3 regions of the Exiguobacterium sp. UBA7533 genome follow, and region 1 is predicted to be linked to each of the others. Evidence: riboswitches for the same ligand, from Rfam matches in the RefSeq annotation. Region 1 holds a riboswitch; each other region holds the start of a gene.
What was found. A riboswitch is a leader RNA that binds a small molecule or an ion and turns the genes downstream of it on or off. The one in region 1 is predicted to bind S-adenosylmethionine.
Positions count from the first base shown of each region.

Region 1 (3,743 bases):
CTATGAACCGCGTTGGCAGGAGCATTTCCTCGGCTTTAAATCGATGTAATAAAAAAGACGAATCCGTCGGTTTCGACGGGTTCGTCTCTTCTTATCGCAACACGTCAGAAAGTCATCTCGACGTATTTCGCCACTTGTCGGTCCATCAAGTATAATTCGATCTGTTCACGGTAGGCTTTATAGTGGTCGGATGCGATATGCGCTTCAAGCGCTTCTTCGTCCCGATACACTTCATACAACATGAATTGATGCTCATCCTCGATCGATTGGTGCAAGGAATAACGTAAGCATCCTTCTTCTTTTTGTGAAGCATGATAGACCGTTTGTAGAATCGGGAAGACTTGATCCGCAAGTCCAGCTTTGATTGTAAGTACAGCATTGACGACGATTTCTCCCATGTTACATTATCCCCTTTCGTGATTACCTGTATCTGTACCCATTTTCACGAAAAGACACACGTCAAAGGAGCTTGAACATGCAAACTCAACTTTTTGAAGCACTCGAACAATTCGAACCGACGATGATCGCGTTACGTCGTGATTTTCATCGACACCCGGAACTCTCTTTCCAGGAAGTCCGCACACCAGAACGAATTGCAAACTTTTACGCGGAGCAGGGCATCCCTCATCAAACAGCCGTCGGAGGTCGTGGTGTCGTCGCGACGATCGAAGGCAAACAGCCTGGTCCGACGATTGCGGTCCGTGCCGATTTTGATGCTTTACCACTTCAAGAAGAGACGACGCTTGCCTTCCGGTCGATCCATCCCGGTGTCATGCATGCATGTGGACACGATGGTCATACGGCGATCGTGATGGCCCTTGCTGCTACACTCTATCCGTTACGCGATCAATTGCAAGGAACGATTCGGATCATCCACCAGCATGGAGAAGAGGTCTTTCCCGGTGGAGCAATCCAAATGATCGAAGCCGGCGTCCTCGAAGGGGTCGATGCAATTTTCGCGACACATCTCGAAAATGATTTACCGGTTGGCACGATCGGGTTCCGGGAAGGACATACATTGTGTGCGATCGACGAATTCGAAATCATCGTCCATGGTCAAGGTGGTCATGCCCAGGCACCGCATAAAACAAAAGATGCTCTCGTCGCTGGAGCGCAACTCGTCTGCAACTTACAACATCTCGTTAGTCGACGGGTTGATCCGTTTGAGCCGGCTGTTCTCGCAATCGGTTCTTTCCATGCAGGAACAGCACCAAATATCGTTACGGGTGAGGCACGCATTGTCGGGGAAATCCGAACGTTCAATGAGACACTTCGGCATCAGCTCCGGCAAGAAGTCGATCTTGTCGCTAAGACGACGTGTGCCGGCATCGGTGCTTCGTATTCGATTGACTTCACGACTGGTTACCCGGCGCTCTGGAATCACCCGGATGAGACAAAACTCGTTCAGGAAGCTGCTGCTTTCTTACCGGAAGCATCCGTCCGGGCACTCACACCAATGATGGCTGCAGATGACTTCGCGCATTATCTAACACATGTCCCGGGAAGTTATTTCTTTACTGGCTCCGGATATACGGACGGTCGTGTCAACTATCCACAGCATCATCCGCAGTACGAAATCAACGAACAAGCGTTGTTGATCGGTGCGAAGACACTCGGAGCGACGGTTTTACGTGCCTTAAATTCTAAGGATTGACTTTATTTCTTTGTGAATGGTATCATCACAACAATGATAACGAATGACATCAACTTCATATACCCTTATCAAGAGTGGACCGAGAGATCTGGATCGATGACGTCCCAGCAACCTGCGCATAGCAAGGTGCTACGACCAGCAAAGCGAAAGCTTTGGTTGATAAAAAGCGGCGACTCCTTTTGCAACCAAGCGAAGGAGTCGTTTTCGTTTTCTCGCTGTCAGACATACAATGGGGATTTCCCACGGAGAGGAAGAGACAGATGGAAAAAGCAACATTTGCAGGTGGATGTTTTTGGTGCATGGTGACACCGTTTGAAGAATTACCAGGAATCGAGGGAATCGTATCAGGTTACATGGGCGGACACGTCGACAATCCGACATACGAGCAAGTCAAAACAGGAACGACGGGACATCTCGAAGTCGTCCAAATCACGTTTGATCCGAGCCTATTCCCGTACGAGCGTCTGCTCGAACTCTACTGGCCACAAACGGATCCGACGGATGCAGAAGGTCAATTCCAAGATCGCGGCACGCAGTACGCACCAGCGATCTTCTATCATACGGATGCACAGCACGAAGCAGCGATCGCTTCCCGTGACGCCCTTGCTGCAAGCAATCGTTTCAAACAACCGATCGTGACGCGGATTGATGCCGCTTCTGAATTTTATCCAGCGGAAGAGTACCATCAAGACTTCCATAAGAAAAATCCAGAACACTATAAAAAAGATCGTGCTGCTTCTGGTCGCGATGCTTTCATCGAGCAGGAATGGAAAGATACGACGACGGTCTGATTCAAAAAAATGTATATAAAAACAGGTCAGTAAACGTTAGTTTGCTGACCTGTTTCATTGTTATGGAAAAAGTAAGTCATGAAACACGTTCTAGTTGATCCTTTGCCTGTTGTTCCGGTGCCACGACTTGATACCGTTTCAAGACGAAGATGCCACACACCATGACAGCGAGACCGATGAGCTGACCAAACGATAAATCGATTTGCGGCAAACCGAACCAACCGAACGTATCGACAGCGAGGGCAAAGCTTAACTGCGAAATCAGAACGACAGAGATCGCGACGGACGGACCAAGCAATTGAATTCCACGCATGACACAAAAGACGACGCCAACACCTACGAGTCCACCGAACCAATAGAGTGGCGATACGTTTTGAATCTGTCCGATTGTTCCACCACGAAACAGAACATACGTGACACTTGCTCCGATGAAGCCGACGAAGAAAACCAGCGTCGTCGTCGCCCATGCGCCGAATGCATCACTCATCCGAGCATTCAATACCGTCTGCAAACTGATTAACATTCCAGCCAATACGGCACACACAATGCCTATTATCATGTTCGTTCCTCCTTACTCATAGCTGTTACCGTTCGCTTTCTCGCGAATCCGTTCCAAATCGACGATGATGATCTTGCCACGTCGTCGAACAAGGATCTCTTCCTCACACAACTTCGTGATGATCCGGTTAAGGTGACGATAACTCGTTCCAAGCCAGTCAGCGACGTCATGTAGATTCGACGTCCGCATCTCCTGATAAAACAAACTGTCACTAGCTTCGGACGCAATCGATAATAAGTAGCCTGCAAATCGCTCCTCGACCGTATAGAGTACGTGGTGCGACGCTGATTTCGAATCGGCATACCACTTCGCTGTAATTGTTCGTAGTAAAAATTGCAGAAAGACATTCGTCGTATTGTGCTCGCGTAAAATCGCATACGGCACGCTCAACACATCGACATCGGTCACCGCCTCAACTGTATTCAACACTTCTCGTTCATTGATGAACTCGGCGTCACCAATCACTGTCAGTGGTGTTTTGAATCGTAAAATCCGTTGTTTCCCTTCTGACGAAGCAGCAGAAATCTTGACCTTGCCTGCGACGATGAAGTACATCCGGTCGATTGTTGCACCGGTCGTACAGAGGAGTTCTCCTTTTCGGAAGGTTTCTTCACGCAACCAAGCGCGCGTCTCTTCCGTTAAAATCGTATCCAGTCCATATTGTTGGATGACGGTTTCCATGTTCGTTCCCTCCCTTTAGGCAAGTGAGAAAATCGCAACTCCTGCAAGCATGAGACCC
Region 1 covers NZ_DLMP01000002.1:244,075-247,817, reverse strand. The annotation lists gene B2U10_RS05360 (SH3 domain-containing C40 family peptidase) at 1-49, shown strand, start outside; gene B2U10_RS05355 (putative quinol monooxygenase) at 105-398, opposite strand; gene B2U10_RS05350 (M20 metallopeptidase family protein) at 476-1,654, shown strand; SAM riboswitch class I at 1,717-1,820, shown strand; gene msrA (peptide-methionine (S)-S-oxide reductase MsrA) at 1,915-2,445, shown strand; gene B2U10_RS05340 (DMT family transporter) at 2,522-3,004, opposite strand; gene B2U10_RS05335 (Crp/Fnr family transcriptional regulator) at 3,017-3,685, opposite strand; gene B2U10_RS05330 (DMT family transporter) at 3,701-3,743, opposite strand, start outside.

Region 2 (3,743 bases), on a different contig from region 1:
CACAGTACGGCAAACTGCCCGTTCAAGTATTCAAGCCGGCAATCGATGACCGGTACCATGAAGAGCATGTCGTCTCTCACATCGGAAATTCCGTCGTGGCGATTCCAATGGCGACGAGTCGTGATCTCTATGCAGCAGTAGCGGAAGAAACACAAATTGTCGGAATTGATGAAGTTCAATTCTTTGATGATGAGATCGTTCAAGTCATCGAAGCACTTGCGCAAGACGGAAAACGCGTCATTTGTGCAGGACTCGATCAGGATTTCCGGGCAGAGCCATTTGGCAAGATGCCAGAATTACTGGCGCGCGCAGAATTTGTGACGAAACTTCAGGCGATCTGTCTCTCATGTGGCGATCCGGCTTCCCGGACACAACGTTTGATTGATGGAAAACCAGCGAACTATGATGATCCGATCATTTTAGTCGGCGCTTCAGAATCGTATGAGCCACGGTGCCGCCACTGCCATGAAGTGCCAGGAAAGCCGAAGCCGCTCCAAACGATGCAGCACCAAAAAGGATAAACAAAAAAGACGAACCGATGATGGTCGTCCTTTGATGTAACAGCTGTTCGCTTCTAAGTGAAGACGAATAGCTGTTTTTTTTATTATCCCGTTTCCTGTGAGAAACGACTCGAGCGTTCGATGAAACGAATCGTCTCACGCACGATCAAATCCTGATCATGATCGAGGGTCGCGACGTGGTACGAGTTAAGGAGACAGTAGATTCGTTTATCATTCGTCCCGATATGCTGATGCAGGTAATCCGAGCTCGACGGCGGAACGACGTGATCGGTCGCCGAGTAAAGAATCAATGTCGGTAGAAGGATCGATCCAAGGCGTCCTTTCGTCTCATCCATCAAGCGGACGAGTTCGAATGCACAACGACTCGGAACGAGGTCATAGATGATTTCGAAAGCAGACCGTTTGATATCCGGTGCCCCTTCAGGTAGGTATTGTGGACCATCTTCAAACGACAGTGCTTCATAAGACGGAACGGAGAGAGCGGCATTGATCGTAATGATGCCTGAAAATGGAATCCCGTCAGCGGCGAGCGATAGTGCGAGCGTCGCGCCCATCGATTGACCGATGACGAAGACTTGATCGCATGTTTCTTGTAAACGTGCATAGCCGTCTTGCAGGCTCTGCTTCCAACATCGAGCAGTCGATTGTTCGAACTCACGGACGTTCGTCCCGTGACCACGCAAACGTGGAGCATAGACAGTGAATCCTTTAGCAGCAAATGCCTCACCGACGTCCCGAACACTTTGCGGGGTCGCATTAAAACCATGACAGATTAAAATGCCGATCGGTCCACCTTGAAGATAAAATGCTTCAGCACCAGTCAATACAGGATAGTTCATCATTACTATTTTTCCTCCATTCGTGAAAAAAACTCGTCAACGTCACTGCTTGGACGCCCACGAGTTTTTCACCGTATCATCCAAAGCCGCGCTTTGCTGGTCGGAGCACCTTACAGATTGCAGGTTGCCGTGAAGTCATAGAGCCAGGTCTCTCGTTCACTCTTGATAAATATCATATTGGAATTGTCGGATTAATCATTGAAACGATGGTAGCACGACCGAAAATGCCTTGTCAAATCGTTCTGGACGAATCGTGATTTGTTCTTTCAGCTAACTCATAACTTATGACTCAATCGATATGCGACAAATGGATTATTTTTGCAAAGTTGGTTGACTTTTAAAGGTTCGACCCGTAATGTAAAAATTAGTTTTACGACATAAGCAACAACGCAACAACACACATACGAATTTCATACCGCAATACTTATCCAGAGAGGTGGAGGGACTGGCCCTACGAAACCTCGGCAACAGACTCATTGTGAGCACTGTGCCAATTCCATCAGACAGATGTCTGAGAGATGAGTGGAGTGGATTCTGCCACTGCGCGGATCCAGGTCTCTTCTTGTTTCTCAAGAAGGGACCTTTTTTGTTGAATGAAGGGGGAAAGCGGAATGATTGCATTTCATCAAGTCAAAAAAACGTACGTCACGAAGGATCAGACGATCGCAGCACTCGACGGTGTCGACCTGACGATCGAGAAAGGCGAAATCTTCGGTGTCATCGGCTTTAGCGGTGCCGGAAAAAGTTCATTGCTCCGCTGCGTCAACCTGTTAGAACGACCGACGTCAGGAACAGTGACGGTCGACGGGGAAGATTTAACACAACTATCACCCAAAAAATTACGTCAAGCGAAACAGCGGATCGGGATGATCTTTCAACACTTCAATCTATTGAATGCGAACACGGTCTTTACGAACGTTGCGAAACCACTCGTTCTCGCAGGTGTCAAGAAAGACGAGATTCGTCGCCGGGTGACGGAATTGCTCGAATTCGTCGATCTCGCAGACAAGGCGGATCATTATCCGGATCAATTATCCGGCGGACAAAAGCAACGTGTCGGCATCGCCCGGGCACTAGCGACGCAACCATCCGTCCTCTTATGTGACGAAGCGACGTCAGCACTCGATCCTCAGACGACACATCATATCCTCCAGTTATTAAAACGCATCAATGCGGAATACGGGATTACGATTCTCTTGATCACCCATGAGATGGGTGTCATCCGGGAGATTTGTGACCGGGTCGCCGTCATCGAAGCTGGGAAGCTGATCGAGTCAGGAACAGTCTTTGATGTCTTTTCAAATCCGCAGACCGAGACAGCGAAAAACTTCGTCCGCTCCGTCATGCATGATGAAATTCCAGCATCAATTCGTCAGTTGATCGAGTCACGGAATGCGCATCCGATCTATAAGATTCATTTTCTCGGACACCACACCGGACAACCACTCTTGTCGCAAGTCGCAAAACGCTTCGACGTCGATGTCAACATCCTGCACGGTAGCATCACGGAGTTGCAGGAAACACCGTTCGGTACATTACTTGTTGAACTGATCGGTGAGACGGCTGAAGTGAAACGAGCCTTACAGTACATCGATCAGGCACAGGTGACCGTCGAGGAGGTGCTTGCTGATGCTAGTTAACTACAGTGATATCTGGACGGCATTCCTGCAGACGATGACGATGGTATCCGTCTCACTCTTATTCTCGACCTTGATCGGCTTACCACTCGGCATTCTACTCGTCGTCACCCGGAAAGGGGCATTGCTCGAGAACGTCCCGCTGTTCACATTTTTCAACAGTATAGTCAATATCTTCCGTTCAATTCCGTTCATCATCTTACTTGTTGCGATCATCCCGTTGACACGGTTGATCGTCCAGACGTCGATCGGAACAGAAGCCGCCATCGTTCCACTCGTCTTTTATGCCGCCCCGTATATGGCACGGCTGATCGAGAGTTCCTTACTTGAAGTCGACAAAGGTGTCCTTGAGGCAGCAGAAGCGATGGGGGCGACGCCATTCCAAACGATTTTCCGCTTCCTTCTGCCGGAAGCACTCGGTTCCCTAATCCTTAATTTAACGATTGCAACAGTCGGCTTGATCGGGGCATCAGCGATGGCAGGTGCTATCGGTGGCGGTGGACTGGGTGACTTAGCAATTACGTACGGTTATCAACGGTTCGACACGAAAGTCATGATCATCACGGTCGGGATTCTCGTTATCTTAGTCCAAGGCTTACAGACGACAGGCAACATCGTCGCACGAAAAATCAGAAGACATTAATCAAGGGAGCGATTCAGCCATGAAAAAAGCAGTAGCGATTGGAGCAACATTAACGACGATTTTATTTGCCGGGTGCTCAGCATCAGGAGAAGAAGAAAAGACG
Region 2 covers NZ_DLMP01000018.1:131,262-135,004, reverse strand. The annotation lists gene B2U10_RS15165 (thymidine kinase) at 1-521, shown strand, start outside; gene B2U10_RS15160 (alpha/beta hydrolase) at 605-1,363, opposite strand; SAM riboswitch class I at 1,431-1,532, opposite strand; SAM riboswitch class I at 1,782-1,885, shown strand; gene B2U10_RS15155 (methionine ABC transporter ATP-binding protein) at 1,972-3,000, shown strand; gene B2U10_RS15150 (methionine ABC transporter permease) at 2,990-3,640, shown strand; gene B2U10_RS15145 (MetQ/NlpA family ABC transporter substrate-binding protein) at 3,660-3,743, shown strand, end outside.
Region 2: it holds a riboswitch for S-adenosylmethionine, as region 1 does, so the genes downstream of both, B2U10_RS15155 (methionine ABC transporter ATP-binding protein) here and msrA (peptide-methionine (S)-S-oxide reductase MsrA) in region 1, are expected to answer to the same signal.

Region 3 (3,743 bases), on a different contig from region 1:
GATCCTCACGTTTCACGCCGCTTTCTTTGATTCCTTTTGCGACACCGCGCTCGTTTTTATAGACAGCAGCTGTATCGATATGACGATAGCCGACACGTAGTGCTTCAGCAACAGCAGCGGGTGCTTCTGTTTCTTCGTCTACTTGCCAGACACCGAATCCGATTTGGGGAATCGTAATACCGTTTGAAAGTTTTGCGTATTGCATGTGTTACTCCTCCTCATAAAACGTAGTTTAGATTTGCTCGTTTAGTTTAGCACGAACGAACGAAACCGTCCGTTTCCATGCTCATGGAGGAATAGAATAGGTTAAAATAAAAGAGAATTCATCACATCTGACCGTATGTCAGAAAGAGGGGGAGAAAGGATGGCTCAAAAGAATAAAAAGCTATCAAAGGGAGCTTGGCTTAGTATTAGTGCCTTGTTAGTCACGCAAGCAGTTAGCCTATTTTTCAGTGCACGAAAATCAGGACGTAACCCGTGGGTATGGGGAGGCGCGGGACTCCTTCAGTTTCCACTTCCAGCAATCGCGTATTTGATTTTAGAACGACAAGCGAAGCAGAAAAAATAATGAAACAGGTCCGATCACCATGATCGGACCTGTCGTTGGTTAAGAAGAGATTTTTTCCTGTTGAGCAACTGATTTTTTCGGACGTGGGAAACCAAAGATGATGGCAATCGATCCACAGACGAAGAGCAGGAACGGATAGAACAGATACGGAATCAGTTCTGGTGAAGCTGTCTTCGTCAACTCTGCTGCGATCAGCAGTTGTGCCCCATACGGAATGATGCCTTGAATACCACAAGAGAAGATATCAAGAATACTCGCTGATTTCTTGCGGTCGATTTCATACGTATCAGCGATTTCAGCCGCGAGTGGTCCAGCGACGAGAATCGAGATCGTATTGTTCGCCGTTGCGAGGTTCGTCGCACTGACGAGTGCTGCCATACTGAATTCAGCACCGCGACGCTGTGAAATCTTGCGCGTCAACGTCTCTTTCAAGTAGGCGATTCCGCCATTGAACGTGATCAAACTGACGAGACCACCCATGAGGAGTGTCAAGATTGAAATTTCTGCCATGCCCATCATTCCTTCAGACATCGAAAGGACGAACCCACTTAAGCCAAAGCTACCGTCGATCATACCGATGATGCCAGTGAGTAATGTGCCACCGACGAGAACAAGAATGACATTGACACCAAATAGTGCAAGGACGATGACGGCGAGATACGGAATTAATTTGTAGAACTCGAATGCTTTAGCTGCTGCCGCATCGCCAGAACCAGAAACGAACGCGAGTAAGATGACCGTTAAGACGGCAGCCGGGAGAACGATCATGAAGTTCGTCCGGAATTTATCGCGCATGTTCGTTTTTTGTGTCCGAACGGCAGCGATTGTCGTATCCGAGATGAACGACAAGTTATCACCGAACATCGAACCACCAACGACTGACGCTGCTGCGATCGCAACGTTGATACCTGTTGCTTCATGAATACCGAAGGCAATCGGTGCGAGAGCGGCAATCGTTCCTGTCGAGGTACCCATTGCCATCGAGATGAATGCTGCGATAACAAATATCCCACTCATCAGGAGTGAAGGAGGTAAGAACGTCAAAGCAGCATTGACAGTTGCTTCGATTGCGCCGATCGCTTCCGCTGTTCCAGAGAACGCACCGGCTAATAAGAAAATGAAGACCATGATCATGATATCAGGATTTCCGGCACCGGTTGCGATTCGTTCAACCGTTTGATTAATCGATCCTTTCGTCGTGATTGCAGCAAAGATCAACGCGATCAAAGCGGCGATCAGAATCGGAAATTTGTAAAAATCGTCATAGAAGATACCGGCTCCGATGAAGAGGACCAGGAATACGACGAGCGGAAGCAGTGCCCATTTGTTAGGCGTAATCGTTTCTTTCATTGTTGATACCTCATTTCTCAAAGATACAAAAAAAGACCCCTTCGCAAGAAAGAAGGAGGTCTTTATGAAATAAAGACGCTCTTCTTATCTCTCAAGCTTTCGCTTGCTGGATTTGGCACAGTACGAATCAAATCGTCCGCTGCCGAAACATCATTGGGCCAGTCCCTCCGTTTCTCGCGATAAAAAGAAGTCATTCAATTGTTGTAAAACACGTTTCTTACCGTACCGCATTGAGTAACGCGTGTCAACTGTACTTTACTGAAGTGCCTGTTTTAACGTCTGGACGTTTTCTTCCATCAACTTAAAATACGAGCTGTTTTGCTGCGATTTCATCACCGACTCGAGGTTATGGATCGTCACGGATTTAGCTCCGATTTCTTTTTGGATGACACGCGCAACCTTTGGTGAAACCGTTTCTTCGAACGCGACGTATTTCAAATCATGCATCCGCGCTTCTTTCACTAAAGCAGCCAGTTGTTTTTGTGACGGTTCATCGGAAGGGGAAATTCCGGCGATTGGAAGCTGCGTGAACCCGTATCGTTCGGCGAGGTAACCGTAAGCTGCATGTGTGACGAGAAGTTCTTTTTTCGATCCGTCAGCAACGGCTTGCTTGAACTCTTTATCGAGTGCGTCAGCTTGCTGATCGAACGCTTTCAAGTTTTTTTCGAATGTTGCTTTGTCTTTTGGTACTTCTTTTGATAAGGCGACTGTGATAGAACGTGCCATTGCTTTGGCGTTGACAGGATCAAGCCAGACGTGTGGATCGTATTTTCCATGATCGTGTTCTTCCTCTTCGTGCGCATGTTCATCAGTTGCGTGATCATCGTGCCCTGCTTCTTCGTGCGCATGCTCTTCTTCTGTATGTCCCTCTTCTTCATGTGCGTGAAGCGTAGCATCCGATTCCAGCAAAGTGACATCCTTACTCGTCTCGACGAACCGGACGTCCGTGCCTTTTAGACTCTCTTGGATTTTTTTTGAATAGGGTTCAAGTGTCGTACCCGTCAAAAGGAAAAGGTCACCTTTGGCAATCTCAGTGAGTTGCTTTGACGTCGGTTCATAGGAGTGCGGATCTGCTCCAGGTGGGACGATCATCTTGACGTTGACTTGATTACCACCGATTTCACGGGCAATGGCAGCTGTTGCGAACGTCGATGTATAGATTTCCGTCTTTTTATCATCTGAAGTCGATGAATCGGTGTTTGATCCACAAGCTGCGAGGATACTTGCGCTCGCGAATGCGACCGTTAAAGCAGGAATGATATTTTTCATTATATGTTACCTCCGTTATTAAAACGTAATTATTCCGATTTGGACTTTTTCACTATAGCGGAACGTTTGAGAAGCGTCAAGTACGAATACCGAGACGTTCGACTTCTTTTAAAACGGGGTAAAAGGATAATAAAGTGAAGGAATTGGTACGTCTTTTGGAGGTGATCAAGTGAAACGTGAAACTGCATGGCTAATGGGGGGAGCTGCATTACTAACGACGGCAGCTGCGGGAGCAAGTATCTGGAATAATTACGGTGCATTACTTCGGTGGACTGAACCCGCCTTGCCAATCACAGAAAAACAACTCGCACCGCGGACACTCACTTACAAACAAGTGGGAGACCGTACCTTACAACTCGATCTCTATTATCCGCCGGGGGAAGGACCGTTTCCGGTCGCGATCTACGCGCACGGTGGCGCATTCGTTCGTGGAGAGCGCGAGGATCTGTTCTGTTTTAGCCCGATCGTTGATCGCCTGCTTGAACTTGGGGTTGCTGTTTGTAGTATCGATTATCGTCTGTTTGAAGAAGGGAGTTATTTTCCGGATAATCTCGAA
Region 3 covers NZ_DLMP01000014.1:221,642-225,384, forward strand. The annotation lists gene B2U10_RS14075 (aldo/keto reductase) at 1-205, opposite strand, end outside; gene B2U10_RS14080 (hypothetical protein) at 365-568, shown strand; gene B2U10_RS14085 (Na+/H+ antiporter NhaC family protein) at 608-1,918, opposite strand; SAM riboswitch class I at 2,000-2,104, opposite strand; gene B2U10_RS14090 (metal ABC transporter solute-binding protein, Zn/Mn family) at 2,174-3,187, opposite strand; gene B2U10_RS14095 (alpha/beta hydrolase) at 3,357-3,743, shown strand, end outside.
Region 3: it holds a riboswitch for S-adenosylmethionine, as region 1 does, so the genes downstream of both, B2U10_RS14085 (Na+/H+ antiporter NhaC family protein) here and msrA (peptide-methionine (S)-S-oxide reductase MsrA) in region 1, are expected to answer to the same signal.